Regions from separate parts of the Paenibacillus filicis genome, predicted to be linked through region 2. Evidence: a T-box and tRNA genes for the amino acid it is inferred to sense, from the RefSeq annotation. Region 2 holds a T-box; the other regions hold tRNA genes.
The links. A T-box is a leader RNA that pairs with one kind of tRNA and senses whether it is charged. The one in region 2 lies ahead of ileS (isoleucine--tRNA ligase), so its partner is inferred to be a tRNA-Ile.
Positions count from the first base shown of each region.

Region 1 (6,881 bases), on a different contig from region 2:
GTATGGGGAGAACTTCAATGAGTGATGAAATGGACAAACGTTGGCATTAGGTATGTAATAAAATGGATATTTGATTGGAGTGAAGCGATTTGATTTATATTACTGGAGATGTGCATGGCAGCGTAAGTATCGGAAAAAGACTGAACACCAGGAACTTCCCTCAGCAGAAAAGCCTCACTAAGAAAGATTATGTTATCATAGCGGGAGACTTTGGACTTGTCTGGAACAATGACAAGGAAGACATGTATTGGCGTAAATGGCTTAATAAAGAGAAGTCGTTCACTACCTTGTTTATTGATGGCAATCATGAGAATCATGACTTATTGGACGCCTATCCTGTTGAGGAGTGGAATGGAGGTAAGGTGCATAAGATCAATGAATCGATAATTCATTTGATGCGTGGCCAAGTGTATGAAATTGAAGGAAAGAAGTTCTTCACATTCGGTGGAGCTGATTCACATGATAAGGAGCATCGTAGAGAGGGTATCTCCTGGTGGAGACGTGAAATGCCATCATATGCAGAGTATGAAGAGGGTCTGAAGAACCTAGATAGGCATAGGTGGGTTGTGGATTATGTGATTACACATACATGCTGCAGTGGAACTATGGAGCGGATAAGCGAGCGACTGGGTATTAGGTATGAATTGGATCAGATGCACAGATATTTTAATGACATAGATAAGAAATTAAAGTATAAAAAATGGTTTTTTGCTCATTTTCATGCTGATATTGAGTTACCACGGAATCAGAGATTGATATTTACAGATGTATTGCAGCTGACATAAATACATTGTCTAATTAGTATTGTTTTATTAGAATTAATAATTACTGAGAATTTTTTTGGTTAATAATGCTATTATAGACAATAACAACTTTAAGAAATGGATGAGTAAAATGAACTATATTATACTTGATTTAGAGGCCACCTGCTGGGAGAATGTCCGTTCAAATCGAAATGAAACAATTGAAATTGGTGCAGTTAAATTAAATGACAAACTTGAGTTTGTTGATGAGTTTCAAACATTCATCAAACCAATACGGAATCCATGGTTGTCGGATTTCTGTAAAAACCTTACATCTATCAAACAAGAGGATGTTAATAAGGCCCCTTACTTTATAGAGGCCATTAATAAATTCAAGGATTGGATAGGTGAAGAGGAATATTTCCTATGCTCTTGGGGCTTTTATGATAAAAACCAGTTGATGACGGATTGCGATTTACATAAAATCTCGAATAACTGGCTGCTGAATCATATTAGCATAAAGCACCAGCACGGAAAGATGATTGGTAAGGGAAGAGGTGTCGGCATGGAAAGAGCTTTACAAATGCTGAAGCTTCAATTGGAAGGTATCCATCACAGGGGTATTGACGATGCTCGAAACATTGCGAAGATATTTATTAAGATTTACGATAAATTGGAGTTTAAATAAAACGTGCATTTCGTTGGGCAGGAGATGACTATAAAAAGTGAAAGTACATGGACGAGAAGTAGTATTTAAGGCTCTTTCTGGGAGCGTAAATAGAAATCTAAATGACAATAAATCTGATCGAGACATCAAGCTATTTGTATTGCCTACCTTTGATGATTTGTATAATGGTGTCATATACAAAAATTTTACCACTTCAGATGCTGAAGATATTGAGATACATGATGTTAGGAAGCTTGAAAAACTTCTATTTAACTCAAATCTAACATTCCTAGAGCTTTTGTTTTCAGTTGAGATTGATACATATGACTATAAAGAAATAAATCAAATTATTGGAATGCGTGACGATTTAGCAAGAATCAATTTAAGGAACTTGTATAATAGCTGTTATGGTATGTATCACGGTCAGATGAAGGATTTGCTTAAGCCAAATTCTGATAAACAACAAGAGATTATAGATAAGTTCGGATACAATACAAAGAAAGCAATGATGTCATTGCACTTTTTAAAGTTTATTTCAAAATTCTATTCTACTGATTTTAATGACTTTTCTTCGTCTATTGTTTATCAGGGTGAAGAAAGGGAGTTTATGTTGAATGTCAAACATGGTGGTCTAGCATATAACCAGTTTATCGATTTAACTAAGGATGTGGAGGCAGAAACAAAACTCATTGAGGATGCATATATGTCTCAAAAAGTTAATCAAGAGACCAATAACAAGTTACAGAGATTGCTAAGATCCTTAATTAAAAATAATATTGATTTAGTATAAAAAGTACACTTTACATCTTTGAACATTAGGCAGAAAGCATGTTGTCTTTTATATTAAAGAGATTAATGATCAGCCATATAGACTTGAACTAATTAAATGGTGCATAATTTGGTTCAGAATGGAAAGGAACTTGCCAGTGAACCGCTGTAAAGTTTTTTTCTATGCGTTCGAGGCTGATTGTGGTTGTAAGGATGAGAATTTATCTATAAAAGAAGGAGTGCTTGAGCAGAATTAAAATCTGTAAAAATAAAAAAAGAAGTCAGAGACTTCTTTTAGTTACTTACTTTCTTTCCTAGGTGATGTTTGTATGCATGAAAAATAAAGCGTTCGTTTTGTAAATCTTTTAATTTTATGCCACCAAATAAATTAGTAACTTCAATAATTTCGAATTTTCTTCCGATTTTAAAAGGAATGTAGTCTAAAATTTTTCGTTTTGCGTTTTCAGCCTCTTCATATTTCTTTCGAGATGGTTCACCTAAGGTCCAAACTTCACCAATAGTAGGATTTCGTAAAGTTCCAGCCATTTAGCACCTCCTTTATAGTAGATTTTACAATAAAAACTTACCTTGAACAACTAGGTACACATTATTAAATATTTCAAATTATTGCACAAAATAGAATTTATAAATAAGAATAAAAGTCGAATTTTATAAGAATAAAAAATGTAATTTAAAGTATTTTGAAAATGCTATATTAACTACACAAAAAAAGCAGCTGCTTCGCAAAAGAATAGGAGTACATCAAATGAATAAACCTCCTTTGTTACTTTCGGTTGAGATAATTGTGAAGCAAATGGGATTAAACATAAAGAAAGCAATTGAATCAATTAAAAGTGACAAAGGATGAATTTATATTCTGGATCTTTCGCCTAGAGGCCGATGGCAACCAGCTCATAACTGGTCACATCATCGCAAGTTCGAATCCTGCAAGATCCACTGAGCGGATATGGTGGAAGGGCAGACACACAGCACTTAAAATGCTGCGGTAATGCACCTTGCGAGTTCGAGTCTCGCTATCTGTATTGCAACCACAGTTCATTCTAACAACAATTTTACTCTGATAAGTAGGTGATATGAATAGACAGTAGAGATCCACCGAAATCTTTCCTCTAAATTAACCAATAATTATAATATAAATTATGAGGAGAGATAAATAATAATGAGTAACCTACAACCTACATAGGGACAGTTTGTTCTTAAAGGAATCGTCACAGGCCTTTCAAATGACAAAGCATTTAGCGAAAGAAAGATGGGAGTAATCCTTGGCAAAAGATTCAGTTTGGTATCAAAACAAGTCCAGCAGAATTTGTCTACGTTGAGCTAATGGGATCAAAAACAAAAGAGGTTAATCTTGTATATCGCGATCCTAGTGATGGTAAGCGTGATAATAAAAATATCTAGAAAGTTACTTGGGGTGAAAGATACAAGGAACGGGATGACAATTTCGAGATTCAAATGAATATTAAAGCAGGTCTTGAGCGAGATGAAGAAGGAAAAAAGTAAAAGATAATAAAACATTAACTCCATTCGATACAGTGGATTATATTAAGAAGTATCTCAAAGACGGCGAATCAGTCTTTATTCGTGGAGCACTTCAGATCACTGACTACCAAGGTAAGCCACCACTGGGCCAAGACAGACATCGAATGGGCGTTAGAAAACGGTATGGTGAGCGGCGTGGCTCCTGGTAGGTTTAGTCCGGATACGACAACCACGGAAGAACAATTTCTGAAAATGCTCCTGATCGCTATAAAAGGAGTAGCGGAACAGCCGGAGAGTACAACTTGGAGCGCAACGTATGATACATTCGCCGCCGCGCATCAGTATCCGCTCCAAATCGAGCAGCACGATAAGCCGATTACACGAACGGCCGTTGCGGAGCTGCTAGCGGTCACACAGGGGTTAACGCAATTGGTGACCAAGCGATTCGGTATGTGCTCGACAAGCAGCTATCCCAGAGGAAAGCAGCCGCCATGGTCTAGGGCTATCAAGGCGGTGACCACCTGACGCGGGCGGAATCCGTGTGCTTCATCCGCAATGTCCTCATCATGGCTGAGTACAAAACTCCACAGCATCGGCCCGAGCAATTCACTCTACCCTCATACTAACCTCGCGGCATAGAAAAGATCCTCCGAAGCCCATCTGCGCATCCATGAAGACATATATGGCTTCATGCTCATAGCAGAAATCCAATTGAAGTAACCTATTTTGTTCGTCAAACGGAGACAGCTTCTCCTCATGAATACCTGTAAATTGAAAAGACACGGCGTAGGGGGAGAAATCTCCGGCTGTGTCTTTGATGGTTATGCGCAACGTTTTTCCCAAGCCCTCTTTCTCAACCCTCAGGTCAGCTTGGGTAATCTCAGCGTAATGAAACGGGGGAAACCAGCCAAGGGTTTGCATAACCTCATTGATTCCCATAATGGATGCCAGCGGAGAAAATAGTAGCTCAAATCTGAGCACTTCCTCCAAGCGCGATTCGTACTGAGGGCTTATGAACAATAACAACGAACCTGATTCATATTGGTTAACGACGGCTCTAAAAGCTGACCATGAAGGGGTACCAGCCTGCCCTGCAATAAGCTGAATCTGGTCATGCATGCGCAGCTTCATCGATGGATCCCCATGGATGTGTAAGCGAAAGGCCAGCGCTTCCTCTTCCTTGGGAAACTTGACCGTCTCACGTTCTACGGATAGAACATGAACACCCCAACCAGCAGATCTGAATAATTCCTCTCCCACCTCTACACCTCCAAGTCATTCCACCTGAACGATCTCAACCCGTTCCAGCATGCTCTCAGCCTAGTCAACAGAAAAGAATGAGGTAAACTTTGGGTAAAAAAGTTTAGACCTCATCGTTATTCTTCCAATTAATGTTATAATAACTATAGCTCATCAAGCTATTTCGATCAATACAAGGTGTACAGGCGTCGTTTATCGATTAGATAAAGGAGATGAGAACATGACAGCAAATGCCACAGCCGAACAAATCCGCATTATAGAATATGAACCATCCTACGCGGCAGCGGTTGCTGACATGTGGAACCTCAGCAAAGAAAGCTGGGGAGGCGGCACCGACCAGAGAACGGAGGACAGCGTGCGCCGGGAAATGGAGATTTCCTCACATCTTCATGTCTTTCTCGCCGTTCACGGCGAGGAGGTTGTTGGCTTCTGCAGCTTCGCGCACTACCGCCAGGACGAAGGGGCCTTGTATGTGCCGTTGTTGAATGTACGGCCCGATTATCACGGGCACAAGGTTGGCCGGAATCTGATCTTGAATGCGGTTCGCAAGACCGTGGAAGCGGGCTGGCCGCGTCTCGATCTGTTCACCTGGGCGGGCAACACCAAGGCCGTGCCGATGTACAAGAAGTGCGGGTTTTTCTGGGAAAAAAGTGATGATTTCGTCCATCTGATGAACTTTATCCCGACTATCCTGCAGACCGAGGTGCTCGCCCCGTATTTCGAAGAGCTGGATTGGTATGCTGACAGCACCCGCGAGCTCGTGATCGAACCGGATGGCCGCCGGGAGCGGGGCTTTGATTTCTTCGATTACACTTGGCGCAAGGGAGAGCTTGCCTTGCGGGCGGAATTCGAGAAGACCGGACGGGGGCTAACCGCTCTGGACACGCCGGATTTTGCAATCTTCACCGAGATCGACGATCATGATCTCGTGTTCGGTGCCGTTTATAAGGTTCGTTATCGCATCCAGAACCGCTCTGCGTCCGAGTTGGCGATCGAGATCAAGGGCCAGGACGACAAGAATATCAAGTTTGCTCTGTCCGCAGCCCATACGCTTGATCCGGGAGAAACCGTCGTCGTAGAGGGCGAATTCGAGCTTGATCCGGTGCAGGAGGAGCAGAATGCCAAGAAGACTCATCCCATTGTCAGGAGCCAGTGGGTCATCGGCGGCAGGAGGGCGGAGTTCCGCACCGGTATTGCTACGAAGCTTCCGGTGAAGATGAAACCGGCACTGCCAGATGGAGTGCCGTATCCGGGCATTCCCGCCGTGTTCTACCTGAACGTGGAGAATCATTTTGCGTCGGAGGCGCAGTTCGCTTTTGACTGGCTGGAGGATGATTGTGTAGAATGGGCGGAGCGCACAGTAAGCTTCACCATTCCAGCTAAGGGCAAAGCCTCTATCCCCGTACCGTTCACCTTGCGGTCTTACGGCCTGTACTCGCGAGAGCTTGAAGTAAGAGCCGTTCCGGCTGTAGGGAAGGCGTTCTCCTTTGTCAGCAAGCTATCGGTTCTGCTCAAGGGAACGTATGGCCGCTTCGGAGGTGAGGACGGGGAGCAGTGGGTTGCTGTGAATGGTGCATTCTCCATCCACCTGAGCAAGCTGGATAATAACATGACCATCGGTTATGCTGGCTCGGACCATAGATTCTGGTGGGTCTACCCGAAGCTGGGCAAGCCGTTTGCCGAAGAATTCTCCAAGAAGCAGGCCAAGGAAGTGAAGATTTATCCTGATCGGGAGTATCAGGTGCTCGAAGCCCTCTACGAGTCGGACAACTTCCCCGGTCTGCAGGTGAAATCGGTGGCCAAGCTGTTGGCAAGCGGGATTTCCGAATTTCACCACGAAATCTGCAACACCGGCAGCGAGGCGCTGGTAGAGAAGATGTACCTGCTGACGAATTTCGGGTTATTCGGCAAGCGGCTCATCCTGCCCTACCAGGAACGTT
Region 1 is NZ_JBBPCC010000039.1:7,553-14,433, reverse strand. Features, by position in the region: gene WMW72_RS34255 (SMI1/KNR4 family protein) at 1-50, shown strand, start outside; gene WMW72_RS34250 (metallophosphoesterase family protein) at 90-785, shown strand; gene WMW72_RS34245 (3'-5' exonuclease) at 895-1,431, shown strand; gene WMW72_RS34240 (DNA polymerase beta superfamily protein) at 1,469-2,200, shown strand; gene WMW72_RS34235 (hypothetical protein) at 2,473-2,724, opposite strand; tRNA gene WMW72_RS34230 (tRNA-Ile) at 3,058-3,135, shown strand; tRNA gene WMW72_RS34225 (tRNA-Leu) at 3,140-3,221, shown strand; gene WMW72_RS34220 (S-layer homology domain-containing protein) at 3,784-4,206, shown strand; gene WMW72_RS34215 (Imm50 family immunity protein) at 4,288-4,941, opposite strand; gene WMW72_RS34210 (GNAT family N-acetyltransferase) at 5,162-6,881, shown strand, end outside.
Region 1: it has a tRNA-Ile gene. The T-box ahead of ileS (isoleucine--tRNA ligase) is inferred to sense a tRNA for this amino acid. The anticodon was not compared.

Region 2 (6,881 bases):
ACATCCCGCAGCGTCTGGTAGGCGGACACTTTATCTGTCGTCAGCCCGCTGCCCCAGAACCGGTCACGGGAACGGCGGATATACCAGTTGCTCAGCTCGTCAATGAACAGCTCGAGCTGCTTGGCAGGGTTCAGGAAATCATTGGCCTCCAGTCCCTTCCGGACCAGCCTCAGCGTGCTATTCAACCGCGATAAGATCCAGCGGTCCAGCTCGTTCTCCGACACACGGGCTGGATGTTCCTCGGGCCGATAACCGTCGATGGCCGCATACAGCGCGTAAAACGCATGGGTATTGTGCAGCGTATCGACTACCTTGGACTTCGCTTCCGCTACCATCGACTTGGCGAACCGCTTGCTGTTCCACGGCGCACTGCCGGACAGCATCGCCCAGCGGAAAGCGTCGCTGCCGAATTCCCCGATGATGTCCCAAGGGTCGATGACATTGCCCTTGCTCTTGGACATCTTCTGCCCGGCTTCATCCAGAATATGCCCGGTGGAGAGAACCGCCTTGTACGGCATCTGCCCGTTGTACAGCGTCGAGACGGCCAGCAGGCTGAAGAACCAGCCGCGGGTCTGGTCGATGCCTTCGCAGATCATATCGGCGGGGTACTGCTGACGGAACTGCTGCTCATCGCCGAACGGGTGATGGTACTGGGCGAACGGCATCGAGCCGCTGTCGAACCAGACGTCGATCACCTCCGGCGTCCGCTCCATCACGCCGCCGCAAGAGCAGCGCAGCTTAACCTCGTCGACATACGGCTTGTGCAGCTCCAGATCGTCGCCGATCGGCTGGAGCGCCCGCTCCTGCAGATCACGGTAGCTGCCCGGGGCATGCTCGCCATCGCAGTCCTGACACACCCAAACATTGAGCGGCGTCCCCCAGTACCGGTTGCGGCTGATATTCCAGTCGACCAGCTCCTCCAGGAACTTGCCGAACCGGCCTTCCTTCAAGTAGCCGGGATACCAGTCCACCCGGCTGTTATTCTCGATCAGCTGGTCCTTAACCGCCGTCGTCCGGATAAACCAGCTCTCCGTTGCATAGTACAGGAGTGGGGATTTGCACCGCCAGCAGAACGGATAGCTGTGCTCATAGCGCTCCTTGGCGAACAGCAGCCCCCGCGCGGACAGTTCCTTCACGATATCCACATCGCAGTCCTTGACGAACCGTCCGGCAAAATCTGTGATCTCCGCCGTATAGCGACCGCTCAGATCAACCACATTGATGAAGTCGATCTCGTGGCTCCGAGCCGTCTTGTAGTCGTCCTCCCCGTGAGCCGGAGCGATATGGACAATCCCCGTACCGCTCGTATCGCTCACATAGTCGGCATCTACGACGACATGACCGTGCTTCAAGCTGACATAGCCGAAAGGAGGCTCATAAGATACGCCGACAAATTCGGCTCCCTTATGCGTAGACAGGATCGTATAGTCCTGCTTCATCACCTGCTCCACGAGGTTCAGCGCCACGATGTATACCTGTCCCTGGTGCTCGACCTTGGCATAGTCCAGGTCCCGGTTCACCGCCAGCGCCACGTTGGCCGGCAGCGTCCAAGGCGTCGTCGTCCAGGCCAGGAACACTTCTCCGCCCGCCTTGCTGCGGAATTTCACTGTGGCACTGAGGTCCTTCACATCCTCGTAGCCCTGAGCTACCTCATGCGAGCTGAGCGTCGTCTGACAGTCCGGACAGTAAGGGCTGACGCGATGGCCTTTGTACAGCAGCCCTTTCCCGTGAATGGTGGACAGGATATGCCACACGCTCTCGATGTAGTCGTTGGTCAGGGTGACGTATGGATTCTCCATATCTGTCCAATAACCGATAGCCTCGGACAACTCCCGCCATTGCTTCTCGTATTCAAACACGCTGCTGCGGCACTGCTTGACGAACTCCGCCACACCGTAGTTCTCAATCTCCTGCTTGCCGGAGATGCCGAGCTGCTTCTCCACGCCCAGCTCCACCGGGAGGCCATGCGTGTCCCAACCGGCCTTGCGGACGACGCGGTAGCCGGACATCGTCTTATAGCGCCCGATAAAATCCTTGATCACGCGGCCTAGTACATGGCCGATGTGAGGCTTGCCATTGGCTGTCGGCGGTCCTTCGTAGAAGACGAAATTCGGACGATCCTTGCGGCTGTCCATCGATTGACGGAACGTCTCTTGCTCCCTCCACTGCCCCAGCACCCGGAGCTCGCGGGCTCTTGCCGGCTCCTTTACATCCACTTTTCTCATTTCTGGATCATCCCTTCTCTTCACATTATGGGCTGAAAAAACAAAAAAATCCCGTCCCGTAAGGGACGAGATTGACTCTCGCGCTACCACCCTTGTTCCGCATGCATCCCCATTCTTGCGGGATTGTTGCGACACTCGTACTGCGTACCATCATACGCGCCCCTTGTAACGGCGGGGTCCCGGGTCAGCTTACTTGGATTGCTTCAGCTTTCCTTCTCGGAGAGGATGTTCGGCTAAGTCTTGAACGTTGGCTTTCAGCACAGGGCCAACTCTCTGGGGGACAAGGGATTTAGCGTACTCGTTCTCGTCAATGAATTTATACAGATGATTCTGATACGTTAGTTTTACACCTAAATGGAGGAAGAGTCAAGGGCCAACTACAGATGTATCGAAGCCGCGTGCACTCGTCAAGATGATACAAGCTGAACCGGTTAGGATTCTATGTCCTATTTGTTCTTCACAGCTTGAACCATACTCTCGATAAACGGGATGGGCATCATAGTATCCTAGGGATTCCTAGCAGCAGGCGAGTTCACAACAAGGACCCTTTGTTTAATCGATAAATAATTTTGTTCCAATTATTGACTTATCGTCGGCTGTAACATACAATAATGAAAATTACATATCCATACAAAAGCTTAGATGGAGAAAAGTAAATCAATGCCTCCTTTCAGGGAGGAAACGCCGAAGACTGAGAGCGTTTCTAAGGGTAAGAGTTGATTGAAGTTCGCTCCGGAGCTGTCCCTTGAACCCCTTTTGGGTAAGTAGAGGTGTACCGGTTTATCCGTTATTTTTTCAAGTGAGAACATTTCTGTTTGTAAAAGGAAAGTTCTAATTTAGGGTGGTACCGCGGCTTCTCGTCCCTTTGGATGAGGGCCTTTTTGTTTTTCCATGTTTTTTTATAAGAGATTACGTTCAAGGCTTGGTAGCTCAGTTGGTAGAGCATAGGACTGAAAATCCTAGTGTCGGCGGTTCGATCCCGTCCCGAGCCACCATCACTTTCAACGTTCAAGGCTCGGTAGCTCAGTCGGTAGAGCATAGGACTGAAAATCCTAGTGTCGGCAGTTCGATCCCGTCCCGAGCCATCACTTTCAACTTTCAAGGCTTGGTAGCTCAGTTGGTAGAGCATAGGACTGAAAATCCTAGTGTCGGCGGTTCGATCCCGTCCCGAGCCATTCTTTCAAACTTTCAAGGCAAAAATGCCTTCTTACCCAGGCTTCTGCATCTATCCGTGAATCCTCACAAGGCACAGCTCCAACAGCAGCTTCTCTTCACGTAACCCTCTTGACACATCTACATCCGCCAATACGACGACGTTATGAGAGATCAGATTTATGGTAATGATTTATATCTCATCGTTTCTGCCCACCTATGCAAGGAAGCATAGTATATAAACCGAAATCTTGCATGCATGTTGTATGATCGAAGACGATAAGAAAAGTAAGGAGGAGAATGTATTGGAACATGATCATCTTACTTTCCCACTTCTGCTTCGCAGCATAATGCCCGGCGAAATTATAACTTTCGGTACCTATCCTCAGACGGCGGACGGTACGGATAGAACGCCGATCAAGTGGCGGGTCCTGCAAAATTCGGGCAGCGAGCTGTCGATGTTAAGCGAGTATATTTTGGACTGTAGACGGTATCACGGTGAGGGCGCGGATATGACTTGGCGTGATTGCGTGGACATTACATGGCGTGACTGTAATTTGCGCAAGTGGCTGAACGATGAATTCTATAACTCGGCTTTTCAGGCCGCCGAAAAGAAATGGATAAAGACGACTCCTTGCACGGACAATGGAGAGGGCACTCCGGATACGGAGGACAAGGTTTTTTTACTTAGCGCAACGGAGATCAAGAAGTTATCGGATATACCCGGCAAGGATTGGCGGCGAGCCGTCGGAACAGACTTCGCCAAAGCGAAAAAGCCTGATGGCTGCAGCTTATATGTCTATGATAAAACGAACAAGGATAACTATGTCCTCCGAAACGGCGAAGAAGCGGGCTGTTCCTGGTGGTGGCTGCGAACACAGGGAAACAAGCCTTCACGCGCGTTTTTTGTCGGACCAAGCTGCAGCATTCGCAGCTATGCGAGTGTGAGTCTAGCCCGTGACGGCGTGCGCCCCGCTATAGTCCTTAACCTCTAGAAAAGAAACTGGGTTAGGGGGGCCTTCAAGAAGCTCAAGCCTGGCATGCTGTTCTCTTGCTTATTTTGTTTGAAGGAGACCTCTCGACTATGAGCATACTTATACTCGTTCTCATGCTGACCTTCCCCGGATTGGCGGACGAATTCAGCTACAAGCACTACGTGGCCCAAGGCCCTGCGATGTTGCCCACAATAGCTTCCGAGGATCGGTTAACCGTTGATCCTGATTATTACTCAACGCATCCGTTTCAGCGTGGTGACATCCTCGTGTTCAAGCTCTCGGATGATCGCATATTTATCAAGAGAGTGATCGGATTCCCTGGAGAAAAGATTCGTATCCAGGAGCATCGGCTCTATATCGATGGTGTCGCCCGGGAAGAACCGTACCTCCAGTCGCAACTTGCGGATTCCCTCCGGCTTAACGCTGGGGCCCCATTCGATTATCCCGAGCAAATCGTACCTGAGGATACCATTTTCGTCCTAGGGGACAACCGCCTCAACAGCCTCGATAGCCGAACGTTCGGAGCTGTTGATATCGGCCACGTCCTCGGGAAGGTTATCCGAATCAACCCTCGCGAATCTAGCTCTCCCCCGCACTAACACGATTTGAGCCCCTCCTTCCGGGATGAGTCGTTACGCTCGAGAAGGTCGCTCTGGGTCAATTCTAAGCCATTCTCGGCAAGTTCCAACTAAAATTAGTCCCCCTTCAATGAATACGCCCTGGTTCTACGAGTCAAGGGCATTTTTTCGATTCCTCTCTCTATAGTCTCGTAACCTCTGTGAACTCCACAAGCACTTCTATAGACTGAGGAGAAAGGGGTGGATTACAGGATGCGACACCGCGCTTTACCTTATGAGAACGCTCAGTCCTCGAGTCTCCGGTTAGCTTATCGGTACTGATCGAAAACCGCGAGTGGCATCCCCAGCTTCATGAATCCATCGCCACGTTGAGGTTCAACATGAGGGTAGCGTTACAATTATTTGACCTATGCGAATGAAGGAGGCAGACGGATGCTGCATATCGTGAATGGGGATTCTGTGGAAAAAACTCTACGGAAGGGCGTCGTGCAAGGGGATATTCTCGTATGGAGGGAGATCTACTCACACGGCCCCGTATGTACGGAACCCGCCGTCCCCGAGCACCGTGCCATGCGTGCAGATTATCTAGAGCGCACGATAGGGGTGCCACGTCTGGAGTACCTCCGAATCAGCGAAGCGCAGGAGCGAACGTTGGCTGACTTCCATCGCTATGATGAAGTCGTTCTCTGGTTCGAGCATGATATATTCGATCAGACCATGCTCTGCTACCTGCTTTACTGGTTCTCCCGGCAATCCTTGAAGAAAACGAAGCTGAGTCTGCTAAGCATCGGGGAATTTCCGGGTATTGAGCTGTTTCGGGGCTTGGGACAGCTCTCCCGGGAGCAGATGGCAACCTTATCGGGCACCTGGGCACCGGTAGGCGTCCGGGAGCTGGAGCTGGGCAGCGCTCTCTGGCAGGCCTATACCTCACCCGACCCGTCGCTGCTGCAGCAGGTGATAGCGGGAGATACCTCTGCCCTGCCCTTTGCTCATTCCGCGTACCAGAGTCACTTGGCCCGCTTTCCCTCCACGCACAATGGGGTGGGCCTCGTCGAGCAGACGACGCTGGAGCTGGTTCATGCGGGCATCCGCTCTCCACTTGAATTGTTCAAGCAAGTGGGAGACAAGCTTCACCGGCTCGGGATGGGGGATCTGCAATATTGGCATGTGCTAAAGAAAATGTCCGAGGGGCCATGCCCACTTCTCCAGCTTCAAGGCATACAGGTACTTCCCGCCTACCAGGGGTCACCTCTGACCCTGCAAGGCTGCGAGGTCATCATCACCGAACTGGGGCGGGCAGTTATGGAAGGGACCGCTGACTGGGCTTCTCTCCAAGGGATCGATGAATGGTATGGCGGCGTACATCTGACCGGCCACGCTCCCCGCTGGCGTTGGAACGCCGCTCTTCAACGGATCGAGGATGCCGGTAAGGGTTGAAGGCATCGAAGCTTAAAGAGTCGGGAACCTAATCGATTGTTCATGTTCATACACTTGGCGCCACGACAGGTCGATACAGGGAAACCATCGTCGTGCAAAAGCGTGGAACTCGACAAAACGTTCCATGTGGAACAATTTTCGCACAAATTTTGGTTAAACCGACAGCGGAATTCGTCAAGAATCTGCTATTCGTCAGCGAGCGACCACCCAGCAAATAGGAGCTATAGACGTGGATGGGTCAGCCGAGAAAACAAGTTTCTGTTCCACGCTTTGACCGAGCCACTTGCAGGACAGCCCGACATATACTGAAAAGCGGCACAGAGCTCTATAGCTGCCGTGCCGCTCTTATTATAAGAATCGAAGCATCTCACTCATGAAGGGATAGAGCATGGATACATGCCCCTCCCCCTCATATTTACAAAGCTTAAGCCTCAGCCGCTCTCCCTCGTAAGGGAGCAGCCGTCGGTGAAGCTCCTCCGCGTCGACCGTCATCT
Region 2 is NZ_JBBPCC010000031.1:59,802-66,682, forward strand. Features, by position in the region: gene ileS (isoleucine--tRNA ligase) at 1-2,225, opposite strand, end outside; T-box leader at 2,284-2,545, opposite strand; T-box leader at 2,856-3,093, shown strand; tRNA gene WMW72_RS32010 (tRNA-Phe) at 3,145-3,220, shown strand; tRNA gene WMW72_RS32015 (tRNA-Phe) at 3,238-3,310, shown strand; tRNA gene WMW72_RS32020 (tRNA-Phe) at 3,328-3,400, shown strand; gene WMW72_RS32025 (DUF6273 domain-containing protein) at 3,683-4,372, shown strand; gene lepB (signal peptidase I) at 4,462-4,971, shown strand; gene WMW72_RS32035 (DUF1835 domain-containing protein) at 5,383-6,387, shown strand; gene WMW72_RS32040 (alpha/beta hydrolase) at 6,736-6,881, opposite strand, start outside.

Region 3 (6,881 bases), on a different contig from region 2:
AAACGATCAAGGTGGCTCCTGTGGAGAAGAAAAAAATCGGCGAGCCTCTGGAGCAGGTGGCGGACGTGTCCGCCTCCGTGCAGATGGATGTCGTCTCCAAGGTCAACGGCGATGTGCTTCAACTTCTGAAGAAGCGGGGCGATTACGTCGAGAAGGACGAGGTGCTGTTCCGCATCGATCCGACGGACCTGCAGATCCAGAAGGAGAAGGCTCAGATTGCCGTCAGTGGCACCCAGCAGCAGATGGAGAAGGCGCGCAAGGATCTGGCGGACGGCAAGCAGGATGCCAAGGACGGCATCGCCAAGCTGGAGGCAGCGCTGAATGATGCGGACAAAAACTACAGCAAGCTGCGCAACGACTACGATCTCGGTCTGGTGACCAAGATTCAGCTCGAGCAAACCGAGACGCAGGTAAGCAACTTGAAGCGGGATCTGGAAGCCGCCAAGCGCAAGCTGCAGACGCTGGAGAATACGAACTCTCTCTCCCAACTGGAGCAAGGACTACAGACAGCGAACGTGTCGCTGCGCGAGCTGGACCGCAGCTTGAACAACACGGAGGTCAAGGCAACGGTCAGCGGCGTGCTGACTGACCTGCCGGTCGAGGTCGGCATGACCTTGAATCCGGGCAGCCATGCGGCAACGATTCAACGGCTCGATCCGGTTAAGATTAAGGCGGAGCTGACAGAGGAAGCCGCTGCACTGATCCGCGGCAAGCAGGAGCTGAACTTTTACGTGCCGGGTGTGACGGATCGGATCAAGGCGAAGGTCAGCTACCTGGCCGATGTTCTGGGTGCTCAGTCCAAGTCCTATGCACTGGAGCTGGAGGTGCCGAACGCGGACCGCAAGCTGAAGCCGGGGACGAAGGCGCAGATCCTGCTTACCGAAGAGCAGGACCAGGTCGTCGTGACGGTGCCGTCGCTTAGCGTCGTTCGCGAGGGCGGCGACACATATGTGTTTGTGCTGACTGGCGGCGATACGGCGGAGAAACGCAAGGTCCAGCTCGGACGCTTGAACGAAACGATTCAAGAAGTGCTCTCCGGGGTTAAAGAAGGCGAGCAGCTCATCATATCGGGTCAAAACCAACTCAAAGACAAAGAAAAAGTACAGCTCGCGAAGTAAGCGCAGGGCGACTTGACAGGAGGAAAACAAGTGAACCGCAAACTGAAAGTAACCACAGCATCCATTGCCATCTCCGTCTCTCTTCTCGGCGCAGGGTTGTCCGCCTACGCGGCGGACGCTCCGGCCGAAGCATCGGTACCGGAGGTCGCCGCACCTGCGGTTATCTCCTATAAATTAACCGACCTGCTGGATGTGGAAATCAAGGGAGCACTCAATGAACGCGTGGACGGAGGCACCCGCCTCGGCGTCATCGTCCGGATGACGAATCATGCGGCAGGGATTACGCGAGTGCCCGATTATGAAGTGCGTGTGCAGACGAAGGAAGGCGTGGAATACACGCTGAAGCCGAGCGCGGCCAATGCGAGGTCCCTGCAGCCCAAGGCGACGACCGAGCTGAGCTATCTGGCCGTCATAGATCGTACCGATGAGGTATCGCTCGCTCAGGTCAACTGGACTGACGTCGACTACTACGTATATCCCAAGAAAGAGACGCCAATCATCAGCGTACCTATCCAGGGAGACGCCTGGAAGGGCAGCGATACGGCGATCACGGATCCGACCGCGGTCAAGAAATGGTCCGAGTCATTCAAAATCCCGGGGATCATCTCCCCGGTTCAATATACGCCAGTGGCGATCAATAAGGAATCGACGGAGAAAGGAACCGTGTACGTCGTGCAATTGCTCGCGTACAACCCGACGGATAAGCGCGAGACTTTGCCGGCGTTCGGTATCGACGGCAAGGGAGGCGGCAAGGTATTTACCGGAGCCCGTGTGGAGAAGGACGCGATCGTACTGGAGCCAAAGGCCGAGAAATATGTCCATTACGCAATCCCAACGGATCAAGATACGGTCCTGCAGAGTCTGAACGTGCTGACGCCGGAGTCGTTCGCGGAGGCAGGAGCAGCGGGCGTTACGGTGACCACCTTCAAGGTAGGCCGCTTGAACCTATTGCTTCCTGGTGAAGGACCGGGTACGAGCTTCGCTGCTTACACCTTGGGTCATTCTATTGTTTTCGACGAACGAAGCAAGCTGATCAACCCCGATCTGGCGGTGTCGGTCGTCGAGTACACCCTGCATGAGAACAAGGAAGATGGGAACAGGAACGTAACTGCGAAGTTCAAGCTGACGAACAAGTCGGCGAAGCCTCTGGCCGTGCCTGTGTTCCAGGCTGACCTGGTGAGCCGGGATGGCTACGAGTATGCAGGCAGCCGTCAGGCGACCCAGACGGCTGCGGTGCTGCCAAGCTCCTCGCTCACCATCAGCTACTCGTTCACGCTGCCGGTTTCCGAGAAGGGCGACGGATTAGTACTGAAGGTACAGGATGCCGTAACAGCGGCTCCGTACAAAACGACAATCGCCGCGATCTCGACAAACCTGCAAGAAGCGAAGAAGGACGAATGGAGCCTGTATCCGTTCCAGGTGAAGGTCAAGAACTGGAACTTGACCTCCGATTTTGGAATGAACACGCAATACCAATATGTATACCGGCTGAAGCTGGACCTGAATATTACCCGCGACGAGCAGGTGCAGCTCGATGCCTCCTTCCCGACGCTGCTGGTGGAGCTGTATGATTCGCATGACCGGCTCGTAGGCCGCGGCAATGCAAGCCTGTACGGAGCGAACCGGCTGGTGAATGGGGACAATACGATCTCGCTGAGCGGTGCATCCGACAGCCTGGATGTGCGTCATAAAGTCAAGATCTATGAGAGCTTCCAGACACCAACGGGCGAAGGCAAGCGTCTGCTGACTCAATTTAATCAATAAGGAAACAGGCTATCATTCATCTTTATACAAGCTGCATGAGCATATGAAATAAGCCGCCTTGAAGGGCGGCTTTGCTGTAACTGCAGCAGTCTGCAGTGATGTCCAATGTGGATCGCCTATGCGGAACTTCGGCCGGATTGGAGCCAATCTTTCATTTTATCCAGCAGCCAAGTCATCCAGGGGGCATTCTGCTGCTGGGGGATGGGCATTAATGTCGGGGATTGCGAACCGTCGGTAGGCTCGGTTTCATACCTTGTCAGCATATCGCTTAGCGGAAGGGACACGGCTGTTTTTCGCCCGATAGGAGCCGACTGGTCCGTATAGACGCCATGAACGCCCATATCCCGCAGGCGTTCCCATTCTTTGGGCTCGTTCACTGTATGCGTATAGACCACTGCGCCTGCTGCCTTCAGACTGCTGATCCATCCTGCCTCAGCTCTTTCGAACGGCATTGCCAGCGCTTGAACACCCAGTGTGCGCACCTCCTTCAAGACCTCATCATGACTGAGCGAGGACAAGTACAGGGAGAATAGAAAGGATGGAAATGGATAGATCGATCTCACCTGCCGGATCATCTCCGGTGTATACAGCTCCGGGACGATTCGGTTCAGCAGGTCTGGGTCTACGGACTTGGCGGCGTTGACCAGCAATCTGAATTGCTTCTCAACAAGCCGTGAATCGGTTTCCTTGGTATCCGTAATGAGATAGGCCTCCGGGTAGTCTTTAAGCAAGCTGAGCAGCTCCGAGACATCCATCGGATGGTACCGATTCAGGATCAGTCTTGCTTTGAATTGCTCCAATGACATCGGTGAATCGATCATTTTCTCGGAAGCAAGGGGCTGACGAAGCTTTTTCGTCAAATAGTCGGACCAATCATGCCGGGCGACCAGCTGGTCATCGGTGGTCAGGATCAGATCGGCTTCGAAAACGCGAAATCCTCTTTCATAATTAGTTATAAAGGCTTCGCGCGAATTGGAGATATCCACGCCGTCGATTTGGCCCATGCCATGGGCGATGTACCTATACCGGGTCCAAGAATCTTGCGCATGTGCAGGTACGGATGATAATCCAAGCAGTAAGCTGAGCGCAAGGGAGACAAGTCCCCATGTCTTCATAACTGACCTATAGCGTAACATCCGGTTCACTCCTTCTTGCTTGATCATATATGTTTAAACAGGCTGAGGAAAAATGTAACAGCTCGCTGTCAAAATGGGCGGAGCTCCACAAGTTGCATGTCGTCATACCGCATCACAACCGTACAAGCGGTCTCATAGAATGGTATAATAGAAGCACTTCTCTCAAAGGGGCGATACGTATGACTCGACAAGTCCACAGCCAGGAAATCAGAGCTGCCGTTTATCAGAAACTTCAAGAACGTGGCGTCACCATAGAGGATGTAGCCTTGATTGTCAGAGAGATGCAAAGTCCGTATCATCCCGATCTGACCTTGGAGGACTGTATGAATGCCGTTCATGCGGTACTGCAGAAGCGGGAGCTTCAGCATGCGATCTTAGTCGGGATAGAGCTGGATGTGCTTGCCGAGAAAGGCATGCTCTCTGAGCCTATTCAATCGATCATAGCTTCGGATGAAGGATTATTCGGATGCGACGAGACGCTTGCACTCGGCTCTGTGTTTGGATACGGTAGCATCGCGGTGACGACTTTTGGTCATCTGGATAAGCAGAAGATTGGAATTATCCGCAAGCTTGATACAAAAACAGGCGATGGTGTCCATACGTTTCTGGACGATCTGGTAGCCAGCATCGCCGCTTCGGCCTCAAGCCGGATCGCCCATCATCAGCGGGATCAGCAGGAACGGGATAGCGTAGTGCCCTTCTCGCCAGTTCAGGATATTCCTGAGGAAAACGCAGGCTGACAGGACAGGCAGAAGAAGCGAGCCCTCTTATTTCCTTCATCTCCCTTACTATTCGGAAGCTCCCTTTGAAATAAGGGGGCTTCTTTCTGGTTACACTACGCCTGTGACTTTATGATCAGATTTTACAGCGGGGTGTGAACATGGTGAAATGGATCTATTGGGTGAAGCTGTATGAGAGCAAATTTCAGGCAGGCTGCCTAGCCAAGCGGATGGAAGAAGACTGGTGGATCTATGGCTACGAATGCCCTGCGGAGGTCGAAGTTTTTCGGTCGACGAAAGGAAGGTTCGGTGTCCGGTACATTGTGTAAAATATTTCTTGACTATGGGGCCTGGGTTGGTGTATATTTATTTTTGTCGCTGTCCGAGGACAGCATTTATAATGACGCGGGGTGGAGCAGCCCGGTAGCTCGTCGGGCTCATAACCCGAAGGCCGCAGGTTCAAATCCTGCCCCCGCAATAAGTTTGTCAGGGCCCTTAGCTCAGTTGGTTAGAGCGGTCGGCTCATAACCGATTGGTCGGGGGTTCGAGTCCCTCAGGGCCCATAGTCAAGAAGAACCCCCTCGCTCTAAGCGAGGGGGTTTTTTATTGCTGGGGTTAGCTAATGGTTGCTTTTAAATCGAAGGATGGAATAAAAGTGCTAAGGCATGAGGGGATCTTAAAGGTTCCGTACTGCAGAAAACGGTTATGTAGAGGGTTGATGAATGCGCGCTGCGTTGGTTTGAAGGCCGCGGCCGTCAAGGTTAATCGAAGGGACATCAGCACGTCAGAACAATCCGAGGTACTCACTACATATCGGCAGGAACTGCATGATGGATAAGCCAGAGGCTTTAAGCAAGACTGTCTTTCCCCGACAGAGTCTTCTGTGGGAGCCCGGGGAAATCAGCTTTTCCTTCGTACGGACATGCCTGAAGAGCCTGGGGCTGGCGAACGGAAGGGTCTGTTCTGATAGCTTCTGCTTCTTGCTGCCAGCGGACGTTGGGTGGTCTCTCTCTTACGATTTAGATAGGTATTATGTACTGAGGCTGAGGCTGGATCAACCTTCGTCGATTCTAAGACTAGATGATCTGCTTTCCACCGGTTAAACGACTCTTCCGAGATACCCAATTGAAGGATGATGTTTTCACCATGAATCGTCTGCTTCATTTTGGTGCCTCCTGACTTTTGAAATTTTTCACAACTTAAAACAAATGCCACCTTTCCCGAAGAAAGGTGGCCCGGTTGCACTACTAGCTCCCTCGAATCCAAGTGCCCAGATACAGATTCGAGTTCATTGCTCTACCTGTTCCTATCATAACAAATTGCACGGGGAAATTCTGTTTATTTTCACACGAAGTTACTATTTCCTTACAATTAGGAACAAAATGCTGTTCAAATGATGGATCCGTCATTTTTTATTCCTCAAGCCGTATAAACCCGATCCCAGAGGGCTATGCTATCCATCGGGGCTTGTCGTTCGACCCGGCCTGATTAAGTCCTTCCCATAGCGGGTAAAAGAAGAAATCACACGCATGTGGAGGAACGCGCATGAATCACTTTTCCAATTTCGATGAAGCCTTTAATTATTTAAAAGCGATGCAAGCCGGGCGGGAGGAAGGACCCACCGGCTCTTCTCTAGGCAGGAATAGAGGCGGCGGAGAGGAATGGGATCGCTCCAGGGACAAGCTCAAACGGAATATACGAGCCTCTAATCGTCCTGGTTCTATTGGGGAGCAGCAGCTTCAGTAACATTCAGGATAGCGAGATGCGATTGTATGCTTTCCTGTGGAGATAGCAAGAAACCCGCCTGCGGCAACAGACGGGTACATGTCATCTTTACAGCTGGTTTAGACTCAGCTTACTGTTGTGACTAAATCAAGGACTAGCGGTTGCTTGAATATTGGCCGGACAATTGCTGCTCGGCAATTTGGACCAATCTGCGGGTAATGTGGCCGCCGATTGCGCCTGTATCGCGAGTTGCTACGTATCCGTAATACCCGTCCTGCGGGATTTGAATACCAAGCTCTTGTGCAACTTCGTACTTCAGTTGGGCTAATGCTGATGCAGCTTGTTGAACGACCAGTTGATTGTTGGAACGACCTTGACCTGTAGCCATACCTGAAATCCCTCCTGGATTTATCTTCATT
Region 3 is NZ_JBBPCC010000011.1:146,026-152,906, forward strand. Features, by position in the region: gene WMW72_RS17925 (efflux RND transporter periplasmic adaptor subunit) at 1-1,118, shown strand, start outside; gene WMW72_RS17930 (hypothetical protein) at 1,149-2,882, shown strand; gene WMW72_RS17935 (phosphatidylinositol-specific phospholipase C/glycerophosphodiester phosphodiesterase family protein) at 2,999-4,018, opposite strand; gene WMW72_RS17940 (phosphatidylglycerophosphatase A family protein) at 4,198-4,758, shown strand; gene WMW72_RS17945 (hypothetical protein) at 4,899-5,066, shown strand; tRNA gene WMW72_RS17950 (tRNA-Met) at 5,142-5,215, shown strand; tRNA gene WMW72_RS17955 (tRNA-Ile) at 5,227-5,300, shown strand; cyclic di-GMP riboswitch class II at 5,962-6,043, opposite strand; gene WMW72_RS17960 (alpha/beta-type small acid-soluble spore protein) at 6,617-6,850, opposite strand.
Region 3: it has a tRNA-Ile gene. The T-box ahead of ileS (isoleucine--tRNA ligase) is inferred to sense a tRNA for this amino acid. The anticodon was not compared.